Regions from separate parts of the Shewanella aestuarii genome, predicted to be linked through region 1. Evidence: predicted binding sites of a transcription regulator. Region 1 holds the regulator's gene; each other region holds the start of a gene.
What was found. The regulator sigma-54, encoded in region 1, starts transcription at its own class of promoters, with help from an activator protein. The targets are predictions, from matches to a motif close to GTTGGCACGNNNNTNGNNT.
Positions count from the first base shown of each region.

Region 2: the regulator sigma-54 is predicted to act here: its motif matches at 1,504-1,522, upstream of HBH39_RS15380 (superinfection exclusion B family protein).
Region 3: the regulator sigma-54 is predicted to act here: its motif matches at 4,891-4,909, upstream of HBH39_RS07885 (YccF domain-containing protein).
Region 4: the regulator sigma-54 is predicted to act here: its motif matches at 4,823-4,841, upstream of fliE (flagellar hook-basal body complex protein FliE).

Region 1 is NZ_CP050313.1:522,714-530,702, reverse strand. It holds gene HBH39_RS02510 (KpsF/GutQ family sugar-phosphate isomerase) at 1-976, shown strand, start outside; gene kdsC (3-deoxy-manno-octulosonate-8-phosphatase KdsC) at 978-1,544, shown strand; gene lptC (LPS export ABC transporter periplasmic protein LptC) at 1,541-2,101, shown strand; gene lptA (lipopolysaccharide transport periplasmic protein LptA) at 2,088-2,678, shown strand; gene lptB (LPS export ABC transporter ATP-binding protein) at 2,675-3,406, shown strand; gene HBH39_RS02485 (RNA polymerase factor sigma-54) at 3,578-5,059, shown strand; gene hpf (ribosome hibernation promoting factor) at 5,085-5,372, shown strand; gene ptsN (PTS IIA-like nitrogen regulatory protein PtsN) at 5,375-5,818, shown strand; gene rapZ (RNase adapter RapZ) at 5,815-6,672, shown strand; gene HBH39_RS02465 (HPr family phosphocarrier protein) at 6,710-6,985, shown strand; gene mgtE (magnesium transporter) at 7,061-7,989, shown strand, end outside.
Region 2 is NZ_CP050313.1:3,519,968-3,527,956, reverse strand. It holds gene HBH39_RS15385 (sensor histidine kinase) at 1-1,352, opposite strand, end outside; gene HBH39_RS15380 (superinfection exclusion B family protein) at 1,565-2,176, shown strand; gene HBH39_RS15375 (DUF3149 domain-containing protein) at 2,312-2,449, opposite strand; tRNA gene HBH39_RS15370 (tRNA-Leu) at 2,725-2,810, shown strand; gene HBH39_RS15365 (chemotaxis protein CheB) at 3,086-6,178, shown strand; gene HBH39_RS15360 (hypothetical protein) at 6,222-6,494, shown strand; partial or broken gene HBH39_RS20150 (hypothetical protein) at 6,506-6,676, shown strand; gene HBH39_RS15355 (putative bifunctional diguanylate cyclase/phosphodiesterase) at 6,686-7,989, shown strand, end outside.
Region 3 is NZ_CP050313.1:1,720,704-1,728,692, forward strand. It holds partial or broken gene HBH39_RS07860 (homogentisate 1,2-dioxygenase) at 1-860, opposite strand, end outside; partial or broken gene HBH39_RS07865 (LysR family transcriptional regulator) at 1,130-2,057, shown strand; gene HBH39_RS07870 (TIGR00266 family protein) at 2,198-2,953, shown strand; gene HBH39_RS07875 (EVE domain-containing protein) at 3,074-3,541, opposite strand; gene HBH39_RS07880 (substrate-binding periplasmic protein) at 3,607-4,362, shown strand; gene HBH39_RS07885 (YccF domain-containing protein) at 4,430-4,843, opposite strand; gene HBH39_RS07890 (1-aminocyclopropane-1-carboxylate deaminase/D-cysteine desulfhydrase) at 5,053-6,045, shown strand; gene HBH39_RS07895 (hypothetical protein) at 6,156-6,329, opposite strand; gene HBH39_RS07900 (ChrR family anti-sigma-E factor) at 6,836-7,519, opposite strand; gene HBH39_RS07905 (sigma-70 family RNA polymerase sigma factor) at 7,512-7,989, opposite strand, start outside.
Region 4 is NZ_CP050313.1:1,139,828-1,147,816, forward strand. It holds gene fliS (flagellar export chaperone FliS) at 1-24, shown strand, start outside; gene HBH39_RS05265 (sigma-54 interaction domain-containing protein) at 573-2,003, shown strand; gene HBH39_RS05270 (sensor histidine kinase) at 2,190-3,398, shown strand; gene HBH39_RS05275 (sigma-54-dependent transcriptional regulator) at 3,391-4,737, shown strand; gene fliE (flagellar hook-basal body complex protein FliE) at 4,897-5,235, shown strand; gene fliF (flagellar basal-body MS-ring/collar protein FliF) at 5,291-6,970, shown strand; gene fliG (flagellar motor switch protein FliG) at 6,963-7,989, shown strand, end outside.

The DNA of each region.
Region 1 (7,989 bases):
GGCAAACCAAGATCAATTTCGCCAATGGGGCCGTAAGGTTATTGATATTGAAAAAGCAGCTTTAGACAATCTTTATCAATTTGTTGATTCTGATGCCTTCGGCCAAGCTTGTGAATTAATCATGCAATGCAAAGGTAAAGTCATTGTCATGGGCATGGGAAAATCAGGCCATATTGGCAATAAGATTTCTGCAACCTTTGCTAGCACAGGTACACCGGCATTTTTTGTCCACCCAGGAGAAGCAAGCCATGGGGATTTGGGCGCGTTAGCCAAAGGCGACATTATTCTAGCTATTTCAAACTCTGGTGAGTCCAGTGAAATTCTAACCCTAATGCCCGTTATCCAACGAATGGGTGTGCCGGTTATTGCAATCACTGGCAAACCGGAATCCAACATGGCAAAACTAGCCAAACTGCATTTATGTATAGAAGTCCCAGAAGAGGCCTGTCCACTTGGATTAGCCCCAACATCCAGTACCACAGCAACACTGGTGATGGGTGATGCACTTGCTGTTGCTTTATTGCAAGCCAAGGGCTTTACTCGTGATGACTTCGCCCTCTCGCACCCAGGTGGTTCTCTAGGCCGTAAATTATTATTAAAAGTTAATGATATTATGCATAAAGGTGATAGCTTACCTTTGGTTAAGCAAGATATCTGTATCACCCAAGCCTTATACGAAATTTCTAATAAAGGCCTTGGCATGACAGCGGTTGTTGATGATAACAACACCTTAGTCGGTATTTTTACTGATGGTGATTTACGCCGAGTCATTGATGCTGAAGTAAATTTACGTACCACCCCAATATCACAAGTGATGACCGCAAATTGTGTGACTAGCCCAGCCGATGTGTTAGCTGCACAAGCCCTACAAGTGATGGAATCCAAAAGCATAAATGGTTTAATTGTGGTCGATGATAAACAGCAACCCGTTGGCGCATTAAATATGCTCGATATGGTAAAAGCAGGAGTGATTTAACATGGCTGACAATGCTCAAACCCATCAAGGTTTTTATGGCCCTATCAGCGATGATATTTGGCAACGTGCGCAAAAAATAAAACTGCTTATCTGCGATGTTGATGGGGTATTTTCTGATGGTCGCATTTATCTAAGCAACAGCGGCGAAGAATCAAAAGCATTCCATACTCGAGATGGATACGGCGTACGCTCGGTGCTAACTAGCGGCTTCAATGTTGCGGTGATCACCGGGCGTAAATCTAAAATTGTTGAAAACCGCATGACAGCATTGGGTATATGCGATATTCACCAAGGTGTCGACGACAAATTTGTACCCTTTAATACACTAATGAAAAAGTATAACGTCAGCGCGGATGAAGTGGCTTATATTGGTGATGACATGGTAGATTTACCTGTCATGAAAGCCGTAGGGCTTGCAGTTTGTGTTGCTGATGGTCACCCGTTTGTTAAGCAACATTGTCATATGGTTACTAATATCAAAGGGGGACATGGCGCACTACGAGAGCTGACTGACTTATTATTATTAAGCCAAAATAAATTTGAAGATGCCCATGGAATGAGTATATGAGTCGTTCCACTCTCGCCATTTGTGCCTTTTTTGGCTTAGCGCTTGCACTTTACTGGCAAGTGCAGCTCAAGCGCAGTCAAATGGACCTGACTAAAAGTAATAATATTGAGCGTCCCGATTATATTGCACAAGACTTAAAAACTACTGTATTTAATGAACAAGGTTACATTGACAATAAAATGACGGCCAAGCATATGGAACATTATGCTAGCAATAACAAAACCTTATTTACTGAACCCGTTTTGCTCATTTACCCAGAAAACGGTGAAGCTCTATGGCAACTGACCGCCGAAAAAGCCATTTTAGACCAAGATATCAATGAAGTAAGTTTACTCAACAATGTTATTATCGATGCTATCGATATGACTGAACCACTTCAATCTTTGTCTACTGAACAAATGACAATGGATTTAGAAACCATGATTGGTCGTTCAGAAGAGTGGGTACTATTAAAAGGCAATGGATTTCAAATTAAAGGCTTAGGTTTACATGCTGAGCTAAACGCAGAACAAATTACCTTGCTAAGTCAGGTAGAAGGAACATATGAACCAAACTAAGTTATCATCAACATACTTTACTCGCGCTAGTGCATTATGCCTATTCGCCCTCAGTGTGTTGTCATTTAACACTTCAGCTAAAGAAGGTGATTTACAGCAAGAATTAAAAATTGCAGCAGTCAGTCAACGCGCAGACATTAAAAACAATCAAATCATCTTTAATGGCCCTGTGAAAATCACCCAAGGTTCAATTAATATCAATGCAGATGAGCTAAGAGCCTTTTCAAGCGAGAACGGACAAACCCAAACCTTAGTTGCCACCGGAAATCCTGCGACCTTCTCTCAAGAATTAGATGATGGCCGCGTCGGTACAGCCAGTGCAAATGAAATTCGTTATGACTTAGCAACGACCACATTACTTCTCACTGGTAATGCTAAGCTTGATCAAGCGGGCAGCCAAGTTACCGGCAACATGATCCGCTATAACATAAATGCTCAGGAATTAGTTGCAGAAAGTACAGGCACAGGTAACGATCGCGTCATTACTATTATTCAGCCAGAAAACTTCCAAGAGGCTGATCCTGCTAGTCAGCCAAAAAGCCCTGAAACCCAGCTAGAAAAACAAGGTAACCAATGACTCAAATTACCTTAAAAGCCGAAAATTTAGCTAAAAGCTATAAAAACCGCCAAGTTGTCAAAAGCGTCAGTTTAACCGTTAAAACTGGTCAAATTGTGGGCTTATTGGGCCCTAATGGTGCAGGAAAAACCACTACCTTTTACATGGTTGTAGGACTAGTAAAAAGCGACAACGGCCGAATACTCATTGATGAAGACGACCTAACCGCAGACCCCATGCATTTAAGAGCACGTAAGGGCATCGGTTATCTGCCTCAAGAAGCGAGTATTTTTAGAAAACTAACCGTACACGATAATATTATGGCGGTATTGCAAACTCGCAAAGAAATCAGTAATGAGCAACGTTTAGAAGAACTTGAACATCTTTTAGAAGAGTTCCACATTACACATATTCGAGACAGCCAAGGTATGGCATTATCGGGGGGTGAACGTCGTCGAGTTGAAATCGCCCGAGCATTAGCGGCAAACCCTAAGTTTATCTTATTAGATGAACCTTTTGCAGGGGTAGACCCCATCTCGGTTATTGATATCAAGAAAATTATTCAACAGTTAAAAAATCGTGGTTTAGGGGTACTGATCACCGACCATAATGTGCGTGAAACCCTTGATGTATGTGAACGCGCTTACATTGTTAGCCAAGGTAATTTGATTGCCGAAGGCACACCGGAAGAGATCCTAAACAATCAGCAAGTTCGGGCTGTATACTTAGGCGAACAATTCAAGCTATAGTTAATCTGAGGTGTAATTTAAATCAACGATGATTAAATTCAATCAGTGATTCACAGTCACAATGTTAACGGATAAAATAACAACTAACATTCAGTTTTAATTAACTATTTCAGTAATGAATTACTGTATAATCTGTGTGGCAAACCATATTTCATCTAGGGATTAGTCGTAATGAAAGCTTCACTCCAACTAAAAATGGGTCAACATCTAACGATGACCCCACAGCTGCAACAAGCGATTAGGTTGTTGCAGTTATCTTCATTGGAGCTTCAGCAAGAAATTCAACAGGCATTAGATTCAAATCCCCTACTAGAAATGGAAGATGAGTTTTCACCATTAAACACTGAAAAGTCAAAAGATCAATCTGACACCGACTTCAATGAAGTCTCGGTATCTGCGGTTGAAAGAGATACCTCAAACGTCGATACAGCAGAATCACTAACCAAAGAACAACTACCAGATGAACTCCCAATGGACACCTCTTGGGATGAAGTCTATACCGCATCGCCAATGTCTGGTTCAGGTTCTGGTAACCTGCCAAGTGATGATATGCCATTTCAAGGTGAAACCTCTGAAGGCTTATATGAACATCTAGAATGGCAAAAAAACCTAACCCCATTTTCCGAAACCGACTTAGCCATTGCCACAGCCATTATTGATGCCATTGATGACACAGGCTACTTAACCCAAAGCACTGAAGATATTTTAGAGGCGATGGGCGATGAAAATATTGAGCTTGACGAAGTTGAAGCCGTATTAAAGCGCATTCAGCATTTTGACCCAATAGGCGTGGCATCACGAGACTTGCGTGAGTGTCTATTAATTCAACTAATGCAATATGCCCCTGACACGCCGCACATTGAAAACGCAAAACTGTTGATCAAAGACTATTTAGATTTGATCGCTGGTCGAGATTTTCGCACCTTAATGCGAAAAACCAAGCTCAAAGAAGATGATTTACGCGAAGCTATAGAGCTAATCCAATCACTGAATCCGCGTCCAGGGGCAATGATCTCCCCCCCTGATGACGATTATGTTATTCCAGATGTATCAGTGACCAAAAAGAATGGCCGCTGGGTAGTTGAATTAAACCCAGATAACATGCCAAAAATTAGTATTAATCAGCACTATGCTTCAATGGCTCGCAGTACCAAAAACCAAGCAGATAGCCAATTTATTCGTGGCCATTTACAAGAAGCCAAGTGGTTTATCAAAAGCTTAGAAAGTCGCAACGACACCTTACTTAAAGTCGCCAATTGCATTGTGCAATTTCAACAAGGTTTCTTTGAATATGGTGAAGAAGCCATGAAACCTATGGTGTTAAATGATATTGCTGAAGCCGTTGAAATGCATGAATCTACCATTTCACGGGTTACCACCCAAAAATACATGCACACCCCACGGGGTTTATTTGAACTGAAATATTTTTTCTCTAGCCACGTTAGCACTGACGATGGCGGAGAATGCTCTTCAACAGCAATCCGCGCATTTATTAAAAAGCTGGTTGCGGCTGAAAACCAGAAAAAGCCATTAAGCGATAGTAAAATGGCCGAACTGCTGGCCGAGCAAGGGATTAATGTTGCGCGTCGTACTATCGCGAAATATCGTGAAGCGATGATGATCCCGCCCTCAAACCAACGTAAGAGTTTATAACCTACTAAGCGATTGGAGGAACTATATGCAAATCAATTTATCAGGACATCATGTAGAAATTACCGAGTCACTTCGAGAATATGTCGCGACAAAATTCACAAAGCTTGAACGACATTTCGATCAGATCAATAATGTCAACGTGGTACTGAACGTTGAAAAACAATCACAAAAAGCAGAAGCTAAAGTGAGTTTAAACGGCGCTGAAGTATTTGCCATGTCAGAAAACAGTGACATGTACGCAGCCATAGACGCCCTGATCGATAAACTCGATCGTCAGGTTATTAAACACAAAGAGAAATTGACTAAGCATTAACGATGGAACTTAGTACCATCCTGCAGCCGGAATGCACTACCTGTGCCACACCGGGCAGTAAGAAAAAGGTACTGGAATTAATCAGCGACTTAGTCGCTGCCCAGTACCCGACCCTTTCCTCACAAGAAATTTTCGAAAGCTTAGTGGCTCGCGAAAAAATGGGCAGCACAGGTATAGGCAATGGTATTGCGATCCCGCATGGTCGCTTGACAACTATTGATCACCCAATAGGCGTTTTTATCAAATGCGAAGAGCCTATTGCTTTTGATGCCATCGACAAACAACCGGTTGACTTACTGTTTGCACTGTTAGTTCCTGCCGATCAATGTCAGCAGCACCTCAGTACATTATCTTCAATGGCAGAAAGGTTATCAGACAAACTCACACTCAAGCAGTTGCGTAAAACTAACGATTCAAGCGAACTTTATCAGGTTATTACCACATGAAATTAGTCATAGTATCAGGACGTTCTGGCTCAGGAAAATCCGTTGCACTTAGGGTGCTGGAGGACCTTGGTTATTATTGTGTTGATAATTTACCTGTGGCAATGATTGGCACCTTGCTTGAACAATTAAAAGCCAGCAGTGATTTAGTCGCCATCAGTGTTGATGTCAGAAACATTGCAGAACAAGGTAAAGTACTACAAGCGCAACTGGCACTACTTGGTAATGATATTGAAGTCACTAGCTTTTTTCTGAACTCATCAGATAAAGTGCTACTTAAACGCTACAGCGAAACCCGTCGGTTACACCCTCTCTCTAAAAATCAAATTTCACTTCAAGATGCGATAAAGCTAGAAGGCAAACTGTTAGAGCCGATAGCGAGTGTTGTTGATCATTACATTGATACCTCTGCGCTCAATATTTACGATCTTAGCGACCAAGTTCGTGAAATTTTAATGGGTAGTGTTGATAAAGACTTAGTGATCAACATTGAATCATTTGGCTTTAAACATGGCATGCCAACAGAAGCAGACTTTATGTTTGATGTGCGCTTTTTACCAAACCCACATTGGGAAGTTGAATTAAGACCTTTTACAGGCCTTGAGCAACCTGTACAAGACTTTTTAGGTAAGCAGCCACTGGTTAATAAATTCATTATGCAAATTGAAAATTTGTTTGAAACATGGATGCCACACCTAGAGCGTAATAATCGTAGCTATTTAACCATCGCAATTGGTTGTACTGGTGGACAACATCGCTCAGTTTATATTGCGGATCAACTCAGTAAACGATTTGCATCCAGCACCAAGCATGTTGTTCACGCAAGGCACCGCGAGCTTGATAACAAACACAAATAACCTAAAGTTTAAAACCTCTGTTGATGGAACACTCACAATGAGCCTATTGCAACGTCAAGTCACCATCACGAATAAACTCGGTTTACACGCCAGAGCAGCGACCAAGCTCGCAATATTGGCTACCGAATTTGATGCTAATGTCACACTAATCCAAGGCAGTAAACAAGCAAACGCCGCCAGTGTGCTAGGCTTGTTGATGTTAGAAAGCGGTATTGGTAAAACAATAGACATCACCGCTGAAGGACCAGATGCACAAGCAGCATTAGACGCCATATGTAATTTAATCAATGCCAAGTTTGACGAGTGCTGTTAAAGCCTTGCTTTGATAGGCTTGATATAACATCAAATTATTTAAACAGCATTTTATTGAGCTCGACAGGAGTGTTAAATGGGTATCGAAGAAGCATTAGATACTGAATTGACCGCGGCACGACTCAATCAACTTAGCCAAGCGCTTAGCAGCGGAATGTTTGTCCATGTGCGCAATATGCTCCATGACATGGCCGCCAACGATGTAGCCCATATTCTTGAATCTTCTCCCCCCAAAAGCCGACAAATATTATGGCAATTGATCGACCAACAACAAGCCGGTGATATTCTCGAGGAGCTCAATGAAGATCTAAAAGATGCACTTATCAGCGGTATGTCACCAGAAAAACTGGCCCAAGCCACTAGTGACATGGACACCGATGACCTCGCTTATATTTTAAGAAGTCTCCCCGATACCGTCTATCAACAGGTACTACAATCAATGAGTACCCAAAATAGGCTCAGAGTAGAACAAGCACTTAGCTACCCAGAAGATACAGCTGGCAGTTTGATGAACACCGACACCCTAACTCTTAGACCGGATGTCAGTATCGATGTCGTGCTGCGCTACCTGCGCCAAAGAGGCAATATTCCAGATACCACTGATACCCTCTACGTTGTTGACAGATCAGATTCGGTTCTTGGTGGGGTTAGGTTGGCAGATCTATTGACCTGTAATCCTAACGACAATATACGTAGCATCATGGCAGATGACTTGGAAAGTATCCCGGTCGACATGCCTGATACCGATGTCGCACAATTATTTGAACGCCATGACTGGGTATCTGCGCCGGTTGTTGATGAACACGGTAAGCTGCTAGGCAGGATCACCATTGATGATGTGGTAGATGTTATCCGAGAAAATGCCGAGCATTCTATGATGGGTATGGCAGGCATGGATGGTGACGAAGACACCTTTGGCCCCGTCCTCAAAAGTACTTTACGTCGCTCAATGTGGTTAACCATTAATTTATTTGCCGCCCTGCTGGCTGCTTCTGTGAGTAACAT
Region 2 (7,989 bases), 1.0 Mb from region 1:
TGCTTCACATTGATTAAAATACGACTGTACTCAACGCCTTTAAAACCATGGATATAAGCGTTTGACATAATATTACCGATAATTTGATTGAGTAGGCTGGCGTTACTTTTTACCATAAGATGTGAATCAACGTTTAACTCAACATCCACATGCTGAGGCGAGAACATGATTTGGGTGGCATCGATAATATCTTCTAGCAGCTGTTTGAGATTAAATTGAGTGTCTTTTTCATACCTTTGCTCAGCGGCGACTGTTTTAAATTTTTGAATCAAAGTGCTAGCACGGGTGATGTTATTGACAATCAATTGGCAGCTTTGTTGGTACTCTTCTAAAATGCTGTTGATTTCTTCTAAGGTGGCATTATCACTGTGAATGAGCGCGATGAGCTCTTCAACATGTGATAACTGTGAGCTAGCGGCTGTTAAACAAATGCCAATGGGTGTGTTAATTTCATGGGCCAAGCCTGAGACCAAACCGCCCAAAGCTGCCATTTTTTCTTTCTCAACCAGAACTTGCTGCGCACGTTTTAAGATAAGTAATGATTGCTCTAATTCTTTGGTTTGTTCTTTTACTTGACGTGCCAGTTCATCTTTATAGCTACGTTCTAATTCAAGTAATCTCTCTCTGTCTTCAAGGGCGGTTTGCAACTCCTGCTTAGATTGTCGTACATCGTCGAATGAAGCTCTAACTTGCTGTTGCATGCTGTTAATGGCATTGGCAACCAGTGTAAATTCATCTTGAGCGGCATTGCGGTCGAATTTCAATGGTTCAAAGACTTTATCAAGGCTAATTTTTTCGCAATATTGGCTTAATTTTAAAAGATGTTGCGTAATATTGAGCCAGACTAAAAATAAAATGAAGCCAGCAACTAGAAAGGTTTTAACGGCATTAGAAAGTAAAATTAAAATCGCTTTATCATACAGTCTGTCGTAAATAATGTTTAAATCAGCCTGTACCAGTAAAGTGCCAACTTTTATGTCTTCTGAGTTGCTATAAATCAGGTCGAATTGTTTTTCGATAATTGAAGTGTTTTGGTATTCCCCAGCTTGCCACTCTTGGCCGCTATCGTCTTGAATTAAGATGTAAGTAATGTCAGGTAATTGGCTTAAACCGTCAAGTTGAGTGTTAATCAACCGCTCATCAATAACCCAAATGCTAGCAGCCAGTACTTCTAAGTTAACTTTTTCAATGCTAGAAAACGCCCGATCAATTCGATTGACATCACTGTTGTAGTCTTTAAATAACTGATAAACCGTGGTCAATAGCGTAATTAAGGAGCTAAACAGCACAATCGACAGCATAAGCTTGCGACCGATAGGGCTACTTAACAATTGTCTTGAAAATCTTAGCATGGCATTTATTCAATTATTATAATTGCTTACTCATTAAGTTAGAGCATAAATAGTGCAAATGCCACTCAATATTGTTAACTAAAAGTGAGATAAATAGCCAACATCTTATAGCGAGCCCAGTCCTCATTATTTTATCTAAGTGAATTATTTTATTGGCATTGTTTTTGCTTTGAGTGTTTAGGAGTTCAAAATTCTGACACTGCAGGTGAGATATGAGAAAGATGACATTAGAAGCGATTAATTGGAGCAATATCAAACGAGCCTTTATGGGGGCCATGCTGTGGTTAGTGGTTGCATGTGTAACATTATTATTTGCCCCTGTGAGTTTACTTACCGACATCGCCTTAGCTGACTTTGTGCGACAGAATAATCACTTTATTGGCTTGGGTTTAATTATAGGGATTGCCTATTTTCTCAGTCAGTTAGTGAGTTTTGTGGCTGATGAGTTAATCCAACAGTTACGTCAAAAACGTGCAGTGGAAACCATTGAGGCTAAGGTGAAACTGCTTGATCCTGCTGAGCGCGCTTTACTGAGGGAGTTTTTTTTACAAGGCGCCACCATTTTGGCTTTACCGCAAAATGAGCTAGCAGTAAAAAGTTTAGTGGCGACTAATATTCTAGAGAAGCTAGGCAATGAAAGGCATTATGCTATTCAAGGGCCGACAGCTGAATATAAGATAGCCATGCAAGCGCGAATTTATTTAAATCGTGATGTGCTCAGGTTACCAGCAGGCGAACCAACTCAAGAAGAGCTGACGTATTTATTAAAAACCCGACCGCATTTCATTAATGGTTTGGTGCAGCCACGAAAACATGCAGCATAGATAAATCTACAGGATGCTTAAGCTGAAAGTGACGGTTTTAGAAACCTGTACATAAAAAAGGGGCTAAATGTTAGCCCCAAAAATTTATAATATTTGCAAGATAAAAACAAAAATAACGATGAAACCTAAATAATGTTAGTCATTATTTGTGGGAGCTGACTTCACAATAAACATCCACATCATGTAAGAAATAATGCCAAAAGTAGAGAAAATTACAATCATTGAAAGTAATCCAATTGGGTTTCCAAACATTAAGTCAAGCCAAAATGCCATGATGCGATCCTTGTTAATTGTGAAGACCTAGTTATCATAATGCTCAAATTGGTTAATAAAACTGATCTTGATCAATAACATGCAAAGTTTGTAATCCTATGGTCAGTTTAGTTGTGATGTAAGTAGCCGTTACCCGTTAATTTTACCTTTGTCGTTGCTAAATTAAGCACTTGTTCGTTTTTGTTAACTTAGACGAGTTAAAGGGCTTGCCATTGTCATCTGCATGGGTATAATTCCGTTCACTTAATTGCAAGTTTAGCGTTTAAGTATGCAGTGCCAGTGTGGTGAAATTGGTATACACAGGGGATTCAAAATCCCCGCCTTTAAAAGCGTGTCGGTTCGAGTCCGACCACTGGTACCATCTCTCTTATGAGAGAACAATAACCGACTTAGTGTCGGTTTTTTTGTCTCTAAATTTTAGCCATCATAACGATTTTTATCGTCGTTTAAATTAAATCATTCATTGATTAACCTATTCTCTCTTCGATTGAATGAACACCCTTAAATGATGGGTTTAAAATGATTTTTAACTCAGAAAAACTTTATATTTCAATAAAATCCTTAATTTATTGAGTTTTGCGCTGATGGAGCGCATCATCTATATTCTCTTCCATTAAAACACATACAGCTCACTTAATGAAACAATCAAACGATGTGACTTCTACTGAACAAGTTGATAAAACTGTTTATACCCAAATGTCATCAGTAAATAAGGTATTTCCTATTATCGGTATTGGTTCTTCTGCTGGTGGGCTTGAAGCCCTGGAACAGTTTTTATCAAACATTCCGGGTGATTGTGGGATGGCTTTTATTGTCGTGCAGCATTTAGATCCAAATCATAAAGATATGATGAGTGAGTTATTGCAGCGGGGAACATCTCTAAAGGTGCTGCAAATTACTGACCATTTGCCAGTGAAACCCAATCATGTTTATGTGATCCCACCTGCTTATGACTTAACCATTTTAAATGATGTATTACTATTATTGCCTCGCATAGATACTAAGGGGCTGCATTTACCTATAGATGATTTTTTTGCCTCTTTGGCGCTTGATAAAAAGGAGCATTCAATTGGGGTGATTCTTTCCGGTATGGGGTCAGATGGCAGTTTAGGGGTGATTAAAATAAAGCAACAAGGCGGGGCAGTATTTGTACAAAGTGTTGATACTGCAAAGTATGAAGGGATGCCAATAAGTGCAATAGATACTGGCCAAGTTGATGCTCAGGCCCCTGCGGAGGAATTAATTGATAAAATTATGGCTCATATTGAGAAGACCGGTCAAACGGCTAAGTCAATTGACTCTCATAAAAAAGAGTGCTGCGAGATTGAAAAAGTGATAGCGCTGATGCGTGCCAATACAGGTCATGATTTCTCTCTTTATAAAAAAAGCACTATTCTTCGACGTATTGAACGACGTATGGAGTTACATCAACTTGCTAAAGTCGCCGACTATGTAAGGTATCTGCGTGCCAATCCACAAGAGACTGACTTGTTGTTTAGTGAAGTATTAATTGGGGTGACTAACTTCTTTCGTGATAAATGTGTTTGGCAAAAATTAGAAAGTGAAGTGATATCTGTTTTATTGTCCCAATATCCTGATGGTGGAACATTGCGTGCATGGGTTCCTGCTTGCTCAACGGGCGAAGAGGCTTACACTCTAGCAATAGTATTTCAGGAGGCGATTCGCAAAGTTAATTCACATCAGCATTTTGATTTACAAATTTTTGCCACAGATCTTGATAATGAATCGGTTAAAAAAGCAAGAAAAGCGATTTATCCAAATAGTATTACCGAGAACGTTTCGCCAACGATACTAGAACGATATTTTGTGCCGATAAAGGAAGGGTACAAAATAAGTAAGAGTTTGAGGCAAAAGGTTATTTTTTCTCAACAAAGTTTAATAATGGATCCGCCGTTTACCAAGCTTGATCTTATTAGCTGTCGAAATTTGTTTATTTACCTCGAAGCCGAACTACAGCAAAAACTCATCGCTTTATTTCATTATAGTTTGAACTCTGTTGGTTTTTTGATTTTAGGAATGTCAGAAACAATTGGTGAGGCCGATCAATTGTTTCTAGCACTAGAAGGTAAGCAGCGAATTTATAAGCGGCGCAATAGTCTGCAGCCAGTTAATTTAACGACTTTTCCAACCCAAGCTATAGCCAGTAAGTTAGATGAGCTTACCTTAGAAAACTTTGCCCCTGTAAAACCTGAGAATACACACATTTTGAACTTAGAAAATTTGGCCAATTCTTTATTACACGACTATTTTGCGCCGTCAGCCGTACTCACCACCAAGCAGGCTGATATTGTTTATATTAGTGGCAAAACGGGAAAATATTTAGAACCTGCGGTTGGTAAGGTTAATCACAATTTATTTGCGATGGCTCGGCAGGGGCTGTCTGCGCCATTGAATGAAGTCTTCTATCGTGCGCTACGGCAAAATAAAAAGTTAGAGCTCAGAAACATTGAAATTGGGACTCTGGATGAGACTCTGCAAGTAGATGTGAGCGTACAACCTGTACTTTCTCCTGCTGGATTAAGTGGCATGGTGTTGGTTATTTTTTCTATTTCAGCTGTACAGCTTGCTTCGGCCAAGATTAATCGTAAAAGGAATGCCTCGCAAAAACATAACGATGAAATTGAAACGTTACAGCAAGTTTTACAGCTGGCAAGGGAAGAGCTGCGGATGACCACCAGTGAAATGCAGTTCATTCAAGAAAACCTAAAATCAGCAAATGAAGAATTAAAAAGTACTAATGAAGAGTTGCAAAGCACTAATGAGGAGCTCACCACCTCTAAAGAAGAAATGCAGTCGATGAATGAAGAGCTACAAACAGTTAATCATGAGCTCAATACTAAGGTATCTGAACTTTCAGAAGCCAGTGATGATATGGAAAATCTGCTAAATAGCACCAATATAGCGACGCTTTTTTTAGATAAAAATCTTAAAGTTCGGCGATTTACCACTGAAATTTTAAATATATTTAAACTGATTTCTAGTGATGTCGGTCGTCCTATTACTGACTTAGTAAGCTCGCTAATTTACCCTGAATTAGTCAACGACTGCCATGAAGTTTTGCGCAGTTTGATTTTCCATGAAGAGGAAGTGACTACTCATGATGGACGTTGGTACATTGTGCGAATTATGCCCTATCGAACGCAGGAAAGCTTGATTGATGGTGTAGTGATTACTTTTAGTGATAATACGGTAAACAGAAAAGCCAATATTGCGATGACTAAATCAGAGTCTCGCTTTAGGTTATTGTTTGAAAACTCAGTTAATGCCGTTGCCTATAAGCGTATCATACTTAAAGATGGTAAAGCGGTAGATTTCAATTACCTTGAAGTTAACAATGCATATGTTGAGATCACTAACTTGTATGGTGTAGTCGGCAAAAATGGCAGTGTTGTTATTCCTAATATTTTACAATCTAACCCTGACTTTATGGCTGTGTGTGGACGGGTGGCAAAGTCTGGGATATCTGAAAAAATTGAATATTACGTCGAAGAAAGTAAGCAATGGTTTGTCTGTTCAATGCATTCTGAAGTACAAGAGTTGTTTGTGTGTGTAACGGAAAATATTACCGATAAAAAAAAGAATATTTCAACCTTAGCAGATATTAAGCAAATGTTAGAGCAAGGATCTCAGGCATCAAAATTTGAGTTGCAACAAATAATTCACAATGTGCAAGCTAAGCTGAATAACCTGCTAATATTAGATGAGTAGGGCATTTGCTTTACAATTATAGCCTTGTTGCTAAGGACAAAATTTGGCGTCTAAAAAGCAAAACTCACTAAAAGCAGAAGCCATTTTACGTTTGCAAAAAAAAGGCTTTAGTTTACCTGCGCCAAACACCCAATCAGAGCGTCTTTTGCATGAATTGCAAGTGCATCAAATAGAGTTAGAGTTGCAACAACAAGAGCTCATCGCAGCCAGAGACTTAGCCGAATCATCATCAGCAAGTTATCAAGCCCTTTACGACTTCGCACCTGTCGGTTATGCAGTCTTAACCGTAAAGGTGAGATTACTCAAATTAATTTAACTGCGGCTACCATGTTGGGGATGGCTAGAACAAAACTAATTGGCAAAAGGTTAGCCGCATATTTAACCCAGAGCGCTTTGCCGCAATTCAATACTTATCTTTCAAAAACGTTTGCAGGGAGTTATCAGCCTGCTTGCGAGATACAACTATCCGCTAAGAATAAACTCAATATCATTCAACTGAAGTGTACGATGAGTAGCGATGACAGGGAGTGCCTTGCTGCACTAACAGATATTACCGCATACAAAAATGCTGAAGTGAAATTAAAGCTTGCGGCTAGTGTATTTAGTCAAGCACAGGAAGGGATCATGATCACTGATGTTGACGGTAATATCATAGAGGTTAACGATACTTTTTCTAAGATCAGCGGCTATAGTCGACAAGAAGTTGTCGGTCAAAACTCAAGGATTTTTACATCAGGTCGTCAAACTGCAAGTTATTATGAGGATAAGTGGAAAACGCTAAAGGACCATGGTTATTGGCGTGCTGAAATATTTAGCCGACGTAAAAATGGTGATATTTATCCGCAAATGCAATCAGTTACCTCGTTGCGAGATACTAGTGGCAATATCACTCACTATATATCAATGTTCACAGATATCACGAAAGAAAAGGCACATCAAAAGCAACTCGAGCACATTGCTCACCATGATTCGTTAACAGGCCTACCTAATAGAGCTTTATTGGCTGACAAGCTTAATCAGGCAATCAAACAAAACCAACGTCATGGTAAAATAATGGCGTTGGCCTATCTTGATTTAGATGGCTTTAAAACAATTAATGATACCTATGGCCACAGTATTGGCGATCAATTCTTAATTTCTATTTCCAAAGAGCTTAAGCTTGCATTGCGTGCAGGTGATTTTTTATCGCGGATTGGTGGTGATGAGTTTGTCGCTGTATTAAGCGATTTTGATCAAGCAAGTGATTGTGAGCCGGTGCTTGAGCGGATGTTAATCGCAGCTGCTAAAGATATTATCTGCAACGGTGAAATACTACAGGCTTCAACCAGTATTGGAGTAACACTTTATCCGCAAAACGGCACCGATCCAGATTTACTGCTTAGACAGGCTGATCAAGCTATGTATCAAGCTAAAGATAAGGGGAAACATTGTTACCAATTTTTTGATATTGACTCTGCAGAGGCGGCAAAATCAAGACGAGATAGCCTTGAGGCTATTGCAAATGCGATCGATAACAAAGAATTTGTTTTATATTACCAGCCAAAAGTAAATATAAAGACTGGTGTCGTAGTCGGTGCTGAAGCGTTAATTCGTTGGCAGCATCCTACTCGAGGACTTTTACTACCAAGCGTTTTTTTACCCACTATTGAAGAGCATGAAATGAGTATTACTCTCGGTGAATGGGTCATTGAAAGTGTCCTTGAGCAGATGAGCATTTGGCAAGCGCAAGAGTTAACAATACCTGTCAGTGTTAATATTGGCGCCAGCCAGTTACAAGGTAATAAGTTTATTGCGCATATAGCAGACGCTTT
Region 3 (7,989 bases), 1.2 Mb from region 1:
ATACGGACGCGGTACAAAGTTACACACCACAAAATTATGTGCAGTAAATACTAAGTGATCCGACGGCGGTAAATGAATTTGGCCCACTTTGGGTGCATATTCAGTAATGTTAAATGCCCAAGGGTAAACACAACCATCCCAGCCAACTAAATCAAAAGGATGCCATTCAAGGGTCATTAACTGGTATTTGTCGCCAAATTTACATACTAATGGAAATTCGCCTTTTTCAACCACGGCATCGGTTAAGGTTGGTGTGCGTAAGTCACGTTCGCAATAGGGGCTGATTCAAGTAGTTGGCCGTACTCATTGCGAAAATGCTTAGGCACTTCAACCATTGAGAAAGACTCAATCACAAATAAACGGACATTACTAAAGTCATTAAATGCTAATTGATAAGTTGTACCCCGTGGAATAACAAGATAATCCCACTTTTTAACCTCAATCACCCCATACTCGCTAAACAGTTGTCCTTCACCTTCGTGAATGAATATCACCTCATCAGCATAGGCATTTCGATAAAACTCGTTGGTTGGCTCAGTGACTTTGGCGGTGTAAAGTGCGACATCATTGTTATAAAAAATTTTGTTACGGCTAGTAAAAAAGTTACCTTCGCAATCTGCACTGCGTGAATCAAGCTTATAATTTTGTATGAGCGTGTCTTGCCAAGCCTCACCGTGATTGACCTCATAAGGGCTGACATTGATAGCCTTAGTCGGCATGTTATGATGATATTTATTAGAATATATGTTTGAAAAGCCATGAGTAGAGAATAATTCTTCACGGTAAAGCTCACCATTTTCTTTTTCAAAGGCTATATGGCGTTTATGTGGGATCTGACCTTGTTTAACATAAAATGGCATAACGGATTCCTTAACCTGATATTGCAGTTTTAACCCTATATGAAACTTGACTGGGTATTAATTTTTAGTTGTTTAGCGCTAGCAGGTTTTAGTTAATAAATATGTGATCTAGATAACAGAGGTATAGTTAATCTAGTTGCTTGAATGAACAAAAAAAAGAATAATTAATAGCTAAACATAATCAGTTTTTTTGATTGTATTGTTTTCAATACAAATGTGGCAGTTATTCGGTACAAACATGGGTAAATGTTAACTTCTAAAGGAAATGTATGCGTATAGATGTCGATACTTTTAATGTCTTGCAAGTGCTAGTCGAAGAGGGCAGTTTTGCTAAGGCCTCTGAACGCCTACATAAAGCGCAATCTGCCGTTAGTTATCAAGTGAAGAAGCTTGAGCAACATCTTGGTGTCAGCCTGTTTAACCGTGATCAATATCGTGCAGAGCTAACACCTGAAGGGCGAGTTATTTTAGCTGAGGGGCAAAGGTTACTGCAGCACTTAGCGAATATTGAACATTTGGCCAGTCGCTTTAGCGAGGGGTGGGAGCCAAAACTTGAGTTAGTGATTGATGGTGCATTGCCTATGGAGCCAATCATGAGTGCCTTAAAGCGGATGTCAGAGCATAATATCCCACAAAAGTGCAGCTTAATATGGAGTTTTTAGGGGGGTGCAGCATCGTTTTGAACGTGATGCGGCAGATTTGATGTTAGTTAAAGATTATCTCACAGGTCCTAATTATTTGCCTAAAGCATTGCCAACCATTACCAGTTTGCTAGTGGCAAGTCGTCAGCATCCATTAGTCAATCAAGTTAATGTGAGCTTAACCGAGTTACAACAACACGTCGAACTGACTATTGAAGATTCATCACCACAACGTTTAGTTCGAGATGAAATGCAATTTGGTGGCGACAAAGTATTCTACCTATCTGGCTTTATTATGAAAAAAAATGCCTTGCTGAAAGGGTTAGGTTTTGGTTGGATGCCTGATTTTCTTGTTGCTGAAGAACTCTCTTCGGGGGATTTAGCTATGGTCGATTTTGTCGGGGGTAATCGATTTAGTTTCACACCCCAATTAGTGTCAACATTAGAAAGACCGTTAGGCCGTGCTGGCCAGTTATTTACTGAGTTAATTTTGGAAGAGTTTAGGCTGTTTGAATTACAAGCATCTAAAGAGCAGAACGCCCTTGGATTGGGTTAAGTTATTGGATTTATAAATGCGTTGACATTCGTCATGCAACTTACTTTTAGTGACTTATGATAACCCGTCACTTGTTGACATAATATGTCTGTCGCATTATGTTGGTTTAAATTGAATGTAGTGATATCAGGGAGAAGATAATGAATAGGCGTTGCCACGAAGTTGATTACCAAATTCTTGGTTCAAGTATGCAGCTTGTCGAAGTTGAACTTGATCCTCAAGAAACAGTTATTGCTGAAGCCGGTGCTATGAATTACATCGAGCAGGATATTGATTTTGAAGCTAAAATGGGTGATGGTTCAGAGCCTGAAAGCGGTTTTTTCGGTAAGCTTTTAGGTGCCGGTAAACGGGCGTTGACTGGCGAAAGCATCTTTATGACACATTTTACTAATCAAGGGCATCAAAAGCGGAAAGTGGCCTTTGCAGCGCCTTATCCGGGAAGTATTCTGGCGTTAGATTTAGCACAATATCAAGGCGAACTGATTTGCCAGAAAGATAGCTTTTTAGCCGCAGCATTAGGTACGAATGTAACCATGAAATTTAATCGTCGATTAGGCGCAGGCTTTTTTGGCGGAGAAGGTTTTATATTACAAAGTTTAAAGGGCGATGGCATGGTATTTATCCATGCTGGTGGCACATTAATTAAGAAAGAATTACGCGGTGAAACCTTAAGGGTTGATACGGGGTGCCTAGTCGGATTTACCCCTGAGATTAATTACGACATTCAACGAGCAGGTTCGTTAAAGTCGATGGTATTTGGTGGAGAAGGTTTGTTTTTAGCGACTTTACAAGGACATGGTACAGTGTGGTTGCAAAGCTTACCGTTTTCCAGAATGGCAGATCGAATTATCTCTCACGCCCCTTCAATGGGCGGCAAACCACGTGGTGAAAATTAAATTTGTGACAATAGATCTTCAATAATCATGGTTATTTATTGAGTTTTCGATATTAAAGAAAAACGTTTAGCAGTAAAAATTCTAAACGTTTTTATTTTCACCTATGGTTCAACCTTCAAATCAGCTTGCTTGAGCAAGGCGTTTGATATGCATAAATTCTTGTTCAGTGACAGGCTGCACACTTAAACGAGTCCCTTTAGTCACTAGTACCATTTCGGCTAAAGCAGGATCGGCTTTTAATTCGGTTAACGTAAGTTGTTTTGCGAATTTTTCAACATAGCTTAAATCTACTTGAAACCAGCGAGGATTGTTAGGATCAGATTTAGCGTCATAATATTTAGACTGAATATCAAAGGCAGTGATGTCAATTGAAGCCGCTTGAGTGATTTTAGCGACTCCGACAATGGCAGGCACTTTACAGCTTGAATGGTAAAATAAAACCAGATCATTCAATTGAACATCATCTCGTAAAAAATTTCTTGCTTGATAATTACGGATCCCTTGCCAAGCTGTTGTTTGCTTCTCTGCATTGAGCAAGTCATCTATGCTGAACTCATCCGGTTCAGATTTCATTAGCCAATATTTCATAAATTTCTCAAAAATAATTTTTTTGTCTTACACTGAATGTGGACTTAATCATCAAAAGGATACTGATGACTCGCTTTCCCATTCATTACAACGCTGTTTTACTTTGTATATTGCTTACAATGCAAAGTATTTACTCAAGCGTAAGGGCAGAAACGCTTACTCTTACCACATTAGAGTGGCCTCCCTTTACTGGTGAGCAACTGGCTGGGAAAGGTATTATAACGCAAATTATTCGCCGTTCACTTAATTCTCAAGGTCATGAATTAACTAGCCAAATATTGCCATGGAATAGAGCTGTTCGTATGGTCATAACCGGAAAATCTACAGGTTATTATCCTGAATACAAGCTTGAATCAGACAATTATATTTTTTCTGATCCAATTGGGGAAAGTCCCATTGGAATAGTAGAACGTAAAAGTAACCCGATAAAATGGCAACAAGTTTCTGATTTAAATCCTTACACAATGGGGGTTATCAGTGGTTATGTAAATACCGATGAAATCGATTTAATGATTAAGGACGGTAGGCAAAAATTTGATGTAGCAAATCATGAGAAACAAAGTATCTTAAAATTAGCCGCCAAACGTGTTGATTTGATTATTATTGATCTCAATGTTTATCAATATTTAAAAAATGATCCTGATATTGCAAAAGTTATTGATTTACTACAAGTAAATGACAAAGTGATAGCCAATAAAAGTCTGCACATCGCTTTTGAAAATAGCCCAGAAGGGGATAAGTGGAACAATATTGTTAATCAAGGCTTAAAGCAGCTTCAAGTACAACAAATCATTGATGCTTATCTAGACCAAGCTAAATAAGCATCAATTTTTACAAATTTATAAGTGATATTTATGGGACTCGCAAAGAGCATTACTTATCAATAAATTAATACTGCTCTTTTGCTATTACAGTTTGTCCAATTGGCGTTAAACTTAATAAGGCGAGTTTAAGGTGCTGAATACCAAAAGGAATACCTATGATGGTAATAAAGCAAGCCAGTGCATGGGTTAAGTGCCCTATAGCTAACCATATGCCAAAAAATACAAACCAGACTACATTTCCAATCATACCAGCAGTACCTGTACCGATATCTTCTGAACCAGTCAGATGGCGGCGATTTATAGTTTCTTGACCAAAGGGCCAGAAAGCCATTTCGCCAATAACAAAACAAGCTCGGCCAAAAGGAATACCAATAATACTGATAAAACAGAGTAGACCGGCTAACCACCAAGCTAAGCCCATGATAAAACCACCTAGTACAAACCATGCGATATTAAAGATTAATCTTAAAATGGCCATTTACTTTCCTTATTAACTTTAAAACTAACTCACTTTTTATTCTATCTTAGCTAGAATCGTGCCAAGTTTAAGTTGTTGATATAATATAGCTTTTTATTTTGCGTGTTGCATAAACTAATATGGTAATCGTCATTTTGACTAATTTTGAGTGATTTTAACTAATCAACAGGTAAAATAGATGGACTAAATAATCTGAGCTAGTCATTAATATGTTTACCGATAGTCCTACCCAAGAAATATTTTTTGCAGGTCATAAGATGTTTGTTAAACGAGATGATTTATTGCACCCCGATTTTAGCGGTAACAAAGCGCGCAAATTCTTCCATTTTTTAAAAAGTAATAATAATAACCATGTAAAGTGTGTTGTAGGCTCTGGATCTGCTCAGGCTAATTCACTCTATTCACTTTCTGTTTTAGCTAAGCTTAAAGGGTGGGACTTAGATTATTATGTGAGTCATATTTCAGATGCATTAACCCAGCAACTTTTAAGCGTTTCGCCAGTCAATAGTAATTATGTACAAGCTGTAAAAAATGGTGCAAATGTTAAAGCCGTTAATTGGTCAGACAAACGATTTAATCAGTGCCAGCATTTAGATGATGCCGTCGAACAGTTAAAAAGTGATTATTATCTACACTATGGCAAGCAAGAAGTATTATTTATTCCGGAAGGGGGACGCTGTGAATATGCTAAAACAGGTGTAGCTATTTTAGCGAGTGAAATTATTAATTGGGCTATTGAGTATGATATTGATAAGCTAACAGTGTTCTTACCCTCAGGTACCGGGACAACAGCTTTATATTTACAACAATCTATTAATGAAAAATGTGATCAGCATTTAGATATAAAGGTGATGACATGCAGTACTGTTGGTGGCGATGATTATCTGGTTTCTCAATTTAGACGTTTATCTTCAACAATTTCATGTTTTCCAGAAATAGTAACAGATGGAAATAAATACCATTTTGGCAAGCTGTATTTAAACCTGTTTGAGTTATGGCAAGAGGTGTTGGCAACAACTGGTATTACGTTCGATTTACTCTATGATCCGATTGGTTTAGCTGTATTAAAGCATCAACTACAAACAAGAGCTTTGTTAGGAAGAGAAGTTTTATATATTCATCAAGGGGGCTTACTGGGTAATGTTACTATGCTACCGAGATATTTACGTAAACAGAAAAATAAAAAATTAAGAAAACTGTGAGGTATTTATCAGTTTGCTCTGTTGATAATAAACGTCGGTAAGTGAGAGGAGAATACCGAGGGCGAGTTTATTACTTAACAGAGCAAATGACGTTCGCGAAGCGAAGGATTTTACTTGTTAGAACTGATCAACCATTTTAAAAAATTGATTGCTTCAGTACGTTTTGCAAAAGTTGTTTTGTTTTTACCTTGAGAATCAGTAAAAGCAATTGAGTTTTTGTTTGATGAAATTGAATTAACTGGAAAGTTAACTGTAATTTCGTGTCCGTTTACATGGTATGACATATTCATACTCCTTATAATTTGCTGTTTCACGCTTGGTGAAAATAAATTTAACAATAAAGTTTCCTTAACATTTTCGTGATGCGAAATATTTAAGTTAGCTTAAACAAGTTACCTTATGAGTCACACATCAATCAAGTTTTAAATTATAAAGATGTGATATTTCAATATTTACCATTCAATATATATATCATTAATTTGATAAGTATCAAAAAACACACCAAGTAAAATTTACTTGATGACACTAGTTGACCACAGGTTTATGACAAAGCAATGACACTGAAAGGCGTCAATATATATCAATAAAATACACTATATTAATGTAAATTATGTTGATTTACAAAGGCTTATGAGGTTTACAGTATGGAAGTTGAGCAGACTTTCTTTAGGTAAACAAATAAACAAGGTACTTGAATGAGGTGGATCATATACTTAATCAACTATGATGGCAATAGGCTATACAAAATAACCTATTACCAATCATGCCTGTGCATCTAATTTTATACAGCTTAGTAGAGCAGTTCACCTATGGGGTTTAGCAGTTTAGTAAATCCTTTGGTGAAATACAGTGGCGCATCAACGATTGTATAACACAAGCAACCTTCAGTGGTTTTGGGTGAATGTTGGTGGTTTTCGTCTAGCAGCATAAAGTCGCCAGGTTTATAACTATTAAATTCATCACTGAATTCACCAGCAAGTAATAAGGTTAACTCCGAGCCTTTATGGCTATGTTCTGGAATTTCGCCTTGTGCTTCTATGTGTAGCAAACTTGCCCTTGCTTTACCTTCCCCAGTATTCATACGTAAACGACTGACTTTTCCAATTCCTTGCCACTGGCCATCAACTTGCTTTCGTAACGCTCGTGGTAAGGTAAAGGTTTTGCCTTTAATGGTTATACTTGTAGAAACTGGTTGGGCTATTGTTGACGGCATTAAATCTAACATATCAAGCTTGTTGTCGAGAAGGTCTTCTAGCATTGAAGCCATGTCGAAGTTGGACTCATCAATATCAACTAGGTCATTGCTTGATGCTTCAAACACGTTTTTAGATTCTTCAGTAGTCAGCGCATCTAACTTTTGCTGACAAATCTTGCACATTTCTGCATGTGCTGAAATGGCAATAGACATAGATAAGGGTAACTGACCACGACTATGGAGAGTGAGTAAATGTTGATCCGGATGATAATTAATCATAATGTTTCTCCATAAAGCCTTTCAATTTTTCTAAACCTAAGCGTAAGCGCGATTTTACTGTACCTATTGGTATATTGAGTTTATCTGCGAGTTCTTGCTGTGTCATTTCTTGCATGTAAATGCCTTGAACAACTTGTCGTTGCAGAAGAGGCAAATCATCTACATGACGTAGAAGTGTTGAATTTAATTTAAAATCATCTTCATTGTTTTCTGCATCATCACTATCAATGATTGGCCAAATGTCATCACCAAAAGCATCTTCACGGTTATGTTGCACCTTGCGCAGCATGTCGAAGCACTGATTACGCATAATAGTAAATACCCAAGTACTGACAGCTGCTTTATCTGCATTGTATAAATGGGCTTTTGTCCAAACACGAACCATTGTTTCTTGTACTAAATCAGTTGCTAAACCTTGCTGATTTAATCTTTGGTTCCCAAAAGCGTTAATTTTAGGGCCAAAGTGATTG
Region 4 (7,989 bases), 620 kb from region 1:
CATCTGACTTCAGAAGCGAGTTAAATAAAATTAGCTATTACTCCTATATTGATGGGAGTGCTTTTAATATTAAGCGTTAGTTGGCATGGCTGGCTAACGTTTTTTTATAACATTAAAAATGTTCCCTTAGGCTGAGTAACAAGCCGTAATCATTATTAAATAGCTAGATATAACATGAATTAGGTGTAACTGAAATCGGGTTGTTAATGTTGCTATAGTTGAAGTTACCCCTCAGGTCTAGAGTTGTCATTTAACCTTATTCAGACTCATATTTATTCTCCAAAAACCTTATACTTGCATGAAAAACAATCGATTATGCACTAATATTAATTCTGTTAGCCAATTAGGTGTCGTTTGACTTGCTTATGACGCTCGGTTAATACAATATTTACCCCAGCTCAACATTAATTTATGCCTACCCAGGCCGTAAGTGTGAGTAGACAAATTGTTTGACTGACATTTACAACAAGTTGTCACGTTTTGTGACCATAAAGTCCTTTGGCTTTTACGAGAAAAACGTAATAATACCGAAGGATACTAAAAAACCTATAAACAAGCTTTTGGCCCCTTGAATGATGCAAATTGAACAACGAATTTTGATTGTCGGTACCCTCTCTGAACGAGTATCACGTTTGTGCTGCATTTTTGAATTCTTAGGTGAACAATGTGACATTGTTACCCCAGAGGCATTGTTGTCGCTTGTAGAAGAGTCTCGTTACCGTGCGATTGTCATTGTGGCTGATAATCTTGCTGTAGAAAGTATCAAAAATATTGCCACCATCGCCCCATGGCAACCCATATTACTATTGGGTGCTGCAGGTGTTGAAACGTCAAATATTTTAGGCTTAATTGAAGAACCAATAAATTATCCTCAATTAACCGAGTTACTGCATTTTTGCCAAGTTTTTGGTAGAGCCAAAAAAGAACAAGTTCCTACTAGTGGTAATCAAACTAAACTGTTTCGTAGCCTGGTTGGTCGTAGTGAAGGTATTGCCAATGTGAGGCATTTGATTAACCAAGTTGCTAGTTCAGATGCTACCGTGTTGGTGTTAGGGCAGTCGGGTACTGGTAAAGAAGTGGTTGCGCGTAATATTCATTACATGTCAGAACGTCGAGATGGTCCTTTTATTCCGGTTAATTGTGGTGCTATTCCACCAGAGTTGTTAGAAAGTGAACTATTCGGTCACGAAAAAGGATCTTTTACTGGTGCTATTTCTTCGCGCAAAGGCCGCTTTGAATTAGCTGAAGGCGGAACCTTATTTCTGGATGAAATTGGCGACATGCCATTGCAGATGCAGGTGAAACTGCTGCGTGTTCTTCAAGAACGGGTATTTGAACGTGTTGGTGGCAGTAAAACCATTCAAACGGATGTGCGTATTGTTGCTGCAACACATCGTGACTTGGAGTCGATGATTACTAAAAATGACTTCCGCGAAGATTTGTATTATCGCTTGAATGTGTTTCCAATTGAAATGCCAGCCTTGGCTGAACGAAGCGAAGATGTTCCTCTATTACTACAAGAGCTGGTTAGCCGAGTATTTAATGAAGGCCGAGGTAAAGTGCGCTTTACCCAAAGAGCTATAGAGTCTTTAAAAGAACATGCATGGTCTGGTAATGTGCGTGAATTATCTAATTTAGTTGAACGCTTAACCATTTTGTATCCAGGCGGGTTAGTTGACGTAAATGACTTACCGCAAAAATATCGCCATATTGATGTGCCAGAATACTGTGTTGAAATCAGTGAAGAACAACAAGAACGTGATGCGTTAGCGTCTATCTTTAATGATGATGAACCTATCGATTTACCTGAAACGCGTTTTCCGACTGAGCTGCCTCCTGAGGGAGTTAACTTGAAGGACTTGTTAGCTGAGCTTGAGATTGACATGATCCGTCAGGCGCTAGAGTTACAAGATAATGTGGTTGCTCGTGCAGCTGAAATGTTAGGTATTCGCCGTACCACGTTAGTAGAAAAAATGCGTAAGTACGGCATGAGTAAAGAATAAGCATACATTTGCAATGATAATTAAAAAGCATACCAAATAAGGTATGCTTTTTTCGTTTAAGGCCAAAAGTGGTTTTGTTATTGTCTGTGTACTAGGTCATAGCCCGTGTACTTTGCCATAGTCTATGTATTTTGGCATAGCTCGTGCATTAAGAGAGTTATATGTAATTCTTTTGACGGAGTCACTATGTTAAATTCATGGTCAAATTCAAGGTCAAGCGCAAATAAGCAAGTTGTAACAAGTTATAATAAAACAAATTTTCAGCAATCATCGGTATTGGCTGTAAAGCCTTCGACATTAGCTGGAACATTTGTTGCTGACAAAAATTTGACTGCGAAAAAGACACTTGAGTCGGTTTCTAAAGTGACTGAGGCTGCAAATATGTCTAATCAAATGGCCCATATTCTTCAGGCAATGCCATCCGGGGTTGTCATTCTTAATGGCGACGGTGTCGTCACACTTGCAAATCCTGTTGCAGCTGAATTATTAGGTCGTCCATTACAAGGTTTACGTTGGTTAGACATTATTCATCGTGCTTTTTCCCCGCAAGATGATGATGGCCACGAGGTTTCGTTAAAAAATGGTCGTCGCGTGAAGCTTGCCATTACGCCGCTATCCCCAGAGCCGGGCCAATTAATTGTATTGACTGATTTAACTGAAACCCGTTTACTACAAAAGAACTTATCACATTTACAACGTTTATCTGCGCTAGGCAAAATGGTCGCCACATTGGCACATCAAATCCGCACTCCTTTATCGGCCGCGTTACTTTATGCTTCAAACTTGGGGAGCACAAAGTTAGCTGAGCCCGCCAAAGCACGTTTTCAGTCTAAATTAGTTGATCGTTTAAATGAGCTAGAAAGACAAGTTAATGACATGCTGTTAATGGCCAAAGGCCGTCAAGATAGTATGGCTGAAACGGTATCCTTTAATGAGATTATTGATACTGTGATGGCCAATTGTGAAGTGATCGCTCAGAAGAAAAATTGTGAAATCTACAGTGAATCAAGCACCGAGGCGAGCATCATGGCTAACAGCAATGCGCTTAGTTCAGCCATTAATAATTTGGTAATGAACAGCATAGAAGCTGGAGCGAGCAAAATTAGAATTAGTGCTGTTCAACAAGATAACCAAGTGTTTTTGGATGTTATTGATAATGGCAAAGGCTTAGAACCGCAAATGCAGCAACAAGTGTTAGAGCCATTTTTTACCACAAAATCCCAAGGTACAGGCTTAGGGTTGGCGGTAGTGCAGTCAGTGGTTCGTAATCATGGCGGGCAAATTCAGTTATCTTGCAAACCCAATATGGGTTGCCAAGTCAGACTAACATTTCCTTTGAGTCATCAAGTTTCACCACAAGATGAGCAGGTAAAGCAGGAGGTCAATCATGGCTGAAGCAAAAATATTGTTGGTCGAGGATGATGCCGACTTGCGTGAGGCTTTATTAGATACCTTGCTGTTAGCACAATATGATTGTGTTGATGTTAGTAGTGCTGAGGAGGCCATTATTGCCCTTAAAGCCAATGACTTTGATATGGTTATCAGTGACGTGCAGATGGAAGGGATTGGGGGGTTAGGTTTACTTCATTACCTTCAACAAGCCTTACCTAAAATGCCGCTATTATTAATGACGGCTTACGCTACGATTGATAGTGCGGTCAGCGCGATTAAATTAGGTGCGGTTGATTATTTGGCGAAACCGTTTGCGCCAGAAGTGTTGCTTAATCAAGTGTCGCGCTATTTGCCGCAGAAAAATAATACCGACCAACCTATTGTCGAAGATGAAAAAAGTATTGCTTTATTAGGACTTGCTCAGCGCGTAGCAATGTCGGATGCATCAGTGATGATCATGGGGCCCAGTGGTTCGGGTAAGGAAGTATTAGCAAGGTATATTCATCAACATAGCTCTCGCGCTGATGCACCATTTATTGCGATAAACTGCGCCGCCATTCCTGAGAACATGTTAGAAGCAACCTTATTTGGTTACGAGAAGGGCGCATTTACTGGCGCTTACCAAGCTTGCCCTGGCAAATTTGAACAGGCACAAGGCGGTACGCTGCTGCTAGATGAAATTTCTGAAATGGAACTTGGTTTACAAGCTAAGTTATTGCGTGTGTTGCAAGAGCGTGAAGTTGAGCGCTTAGGAGGCCGCAAAACAATTAAATTGGATGTGCGCGTATTGGCAACCTCCAATCGTGACCTTAAAGCAATGGCTACATCTGGTGGCTTTAGGGAAGATTTATACTACCGAATTAATGTGTTTCCATTAACTTGGCCAGCCTTAAACCAACGCCCTGCTGATATTTTACCGCTAGCAAAGCATTTACTTGTAAAACATGCCAAAGCTTTCAATATTCAACCTGTGCCCGCTTTAGATGAAGCCGCAGCCCGCAAGCTATTAAGTTATCGTTGGCCGGGGAATGTGCGTGAACTAGATAATGTTATCCAACGAGCGCTAATTTTAAATACAGCAGAAAAAATTGGTGTGAAAGATATTATCATTGATGCCAGCGATGTTTCATTGCAGGCAGATGCTGAAATCAGTGAGAAGCCAACAGAACTTGAAGGGTTAGGTGGAGAGTTACAAGCTCAAGAGCATGTGATTATTTTGGAAACCCTAAATCAATGTAAAGGTAGCCGAAAGTTAGTGGCAGAAAAACTTGGTATTAGTGCCAGAACCCTGCGATATAAAATGGCTAAAATGCGCGATATGGGAATTCAATTACCTGCATAACCTTTCTATTAAAAAATTGTATTTAATTTAATCGCTTAATCCAAAAGCTATCTTATTTAAGGTAGCTTTTGGCTTTTCTATTGATATTGGCATTCAACTTGCTTTAACCCTGTATCAGTGTCAAGTTTCGTCAAATATTCGACGGCAGGGAGTTTCACCATGCAGATTAACGCCAATCCATTACTACAAGAAATGCAGTCTCTTCGTGGAGAAATCGCACCTTCTGTGGGTAGCATTCGCCCCAACTTAACTCAACAGGTCAATAATACCGCTGGGTCTGACTTTGGTCAGTTACTTTCACAGGCTGTAGGGCATGTCAGTGGTTTGCAGCAAACCTCCTCAAACTTGGCAACTCGACTCGACATGGGTGATACCACTGTGACCTTATCTGACACAGTGATTGCCCGTGAAAAATCAGGCGTAGCATTTGAAGCCACGGTGCAAGTACGTAATAAGCTTGTTGAAGCATATAAAGAAATTATGAGCATGCCAGTTTAGTGCAGTCATAAGTGATTAAGAATAAAGAAAGTAGGGGCATATTGTGAGCACAGACATAATGGTAGGTTCAGATACTACAGCAGACGCTGGTTTGAGCCAGGAGAATAAATCTGGCTTGCTCGGCAGTGTTGGCGGCGCAGATATGATGCGACAAGTCACCATGATTTTGGCGTTAGCAGTGTGTTTGGCGCTAGCGGTCTTTATTATGATGTGGGCGCAAGAGCCTGAATATCGTCCATTAGGTAAAATGGAAACCGCTGAGATGATCCAAGTACTCGATGTACTTGATAAAAATCAGATTAAATATCAAATTCAAGTTGATGTGGTTAAAGTACCTGAAGATAAGTACCAAGACGTAAAATTACTATTAAGCCGAGCAGGGGTTGAAAGCTCATCGCAAACCAATGATTACTTGAGCAAAGACAGTGGTTTTGGCGTTAGTCAACGTATGGAGCAAGCACGTTTAAAGCACAGTCAAGAGCTGAATATTGCCCGAGTGATTGAAGAATTAAAAAGCATTAGTCGTGCAAAGGTTATTTTGGCTTTGCCAAAAGAGAATGTATTTGCGCGTAATAAATCACAACCTAGCGCTACCGTGGTAGTGAGTCTTCGTCGAGGCGGTTTAGGTCAAGAAGAAATTGATTCTATTGTTGATATTGTTGCTTCAGCCGTACAAGGTTTGGAGCCTTCTCGAGTAACGGTAACGGATTCTAATGGTCGATTGCTTAATTCTGGTAGTCAAGATGGCGCATCTGCTAGAGCACGTCGTGAGCTGGAAATCGTTCAGCAGAAAGAAGCCGAATACCGCAGAAAAATTGATGCAATTTTAATGCCCATTCTAGGACCTGAAAATTACACATCGCAAGTTGATGTTAATATGGACTTTACCGCCATAGAGCAAACGGCAAAACGCTTTTCGCCTGATCTGCCAGCGGTGCGTAGTGAAATGACCGTTGAACGCAATACAAGTGGCGGAACAGTAGGTGGCATCCCAGGTGCGCTGTCAAACCAACCGCCGATGGAATCTGATATTCCGCAAGAGGCTGGCAATGGTGCTTCAGAATCAACTAAATCTGCAGATACCTTCCGAGAAGCCACTCGTAACTTTGAATTAGATACCACCATTAGTCATACTCGTCAGCAAGTAGGGGTCGTGCGCAGAGTGAGTGTATCGGTTGCCGTCGATTTTAAACCAGGACAAGTGAGTGAAGACGGTCAAGTTAGTCGCGTCCCTCGAACAGAGCAAGAGTTAACTAATATTCGTCGTTTGCTTGAAGGCGCGGTTGGCTTTAGTAGTCAACGTGGTGATGCGCTAGAGGTAGTAACAGTTCCGTTTATGGATCAGTTAATGGAAGTCTTGCCAGAGCCAGATATGTGGGAACAGCCTTGGTTTTGGCGAGCGGTTAAACTTGTATTAGGTGCAGCAGTGATTTTGGTACTGATCCTTGCGGTTGTTCGTCCGATGTTAAAGCGCCTGATTAACCCCGATGGTGTTAATATGCCTGAAGAGGCAAGATTAGGGCATGAACTTGCTGAAATTGAAGATCAATATGCTGCAGATACCTTAGGTATGTTGAACTCCAGAGAGGAATACAGTTATGCTGACGATGGTTCAATACTGATCCCTAATTTGCATAAAGATGATGATATGATTAAGGCGATCCGCGCACTTGTGGCAAATGAACCTGAATTATCCACTCAAGTAGTTAAAAACTGGTTACAAGACAATGGCTGATGATAAAAACCTAGAAAAAGTTGAAAAAGGCGCTTTTGACCCTAACTCGTTAACTGGGGTTGAAAAAACAGCCATCTTGTTGCTGAGTTTAAGTGAAGCGGATGCTGCGTCAATTTTAAAGCACCTCGAACCTAAACAAGTACAAAAAGTGGGCATGGCTATGGCGGCAATGGAAGACTTTGGTCAAGAAAAAGTCATTGGCGTTCATAAGCTGTTTTTAGATGAGATTCAAAAGTTTTCATCGATTGGTTTTAACAGTGAAGAGTTCGTTCGCAAAGCCTTAACTGCGGCCTTGGGTGAAGATAAAGCCGGTAATTTGATCGAACAAATTATCATGGGCAGTGGTGCTAAAGGCCTAGATTCATTGAAATGGATGGATGCGCGTCAAGTAGCCACCATTATCCAAAACGAGCATCCACAAATTCAAACGATTGTCTTGTCGTATTTAGAGCCAGATCAAGCGGCAGAGATATTTAGTCAATTTCCTGAAAACACCCGCTTAGATTTAATGATGCGGATTGCCAACTTAGAAGAAGTTCAACCTGCGGCATTGCAAGAGTTGAACGATATTATGGAGAAACAGTTTGCGGGTCAAGGTGGAGCTCAAGCTGCGAAAATGGGCGGTCTAAAAGCGGCTGCTAACATCATGAACTACTTAGATACAGGCGTTGAAAGTCAGATCATGGAAACCATGCGTGAATCAGATGAAGAAATGGCTCAGCAAATTCAAGATTTAATGTTTGTGTTTGAAAACCTTATCGATGTGGATGATCGAGGTATTCAAGCGTTACTGCGTGAAATCCAACAAGATGTGCTCATGAAAGCCCTAAAAGGGGCCGATGAAGCCCTTAAAGAAAAAATATTGGGTAACATGTCTAAGCGTGCCGCTGAATTGCTTCGAGATGATTTGGAAGCAATGGGACCTATTCGTATTAGTGAAGTAGAAGTGGCACAAAAAGAGATTTTATCTATCGCAAGACGCTTGTCTGACAGTGGTGAAATTATGCTGGGCGGTGGTG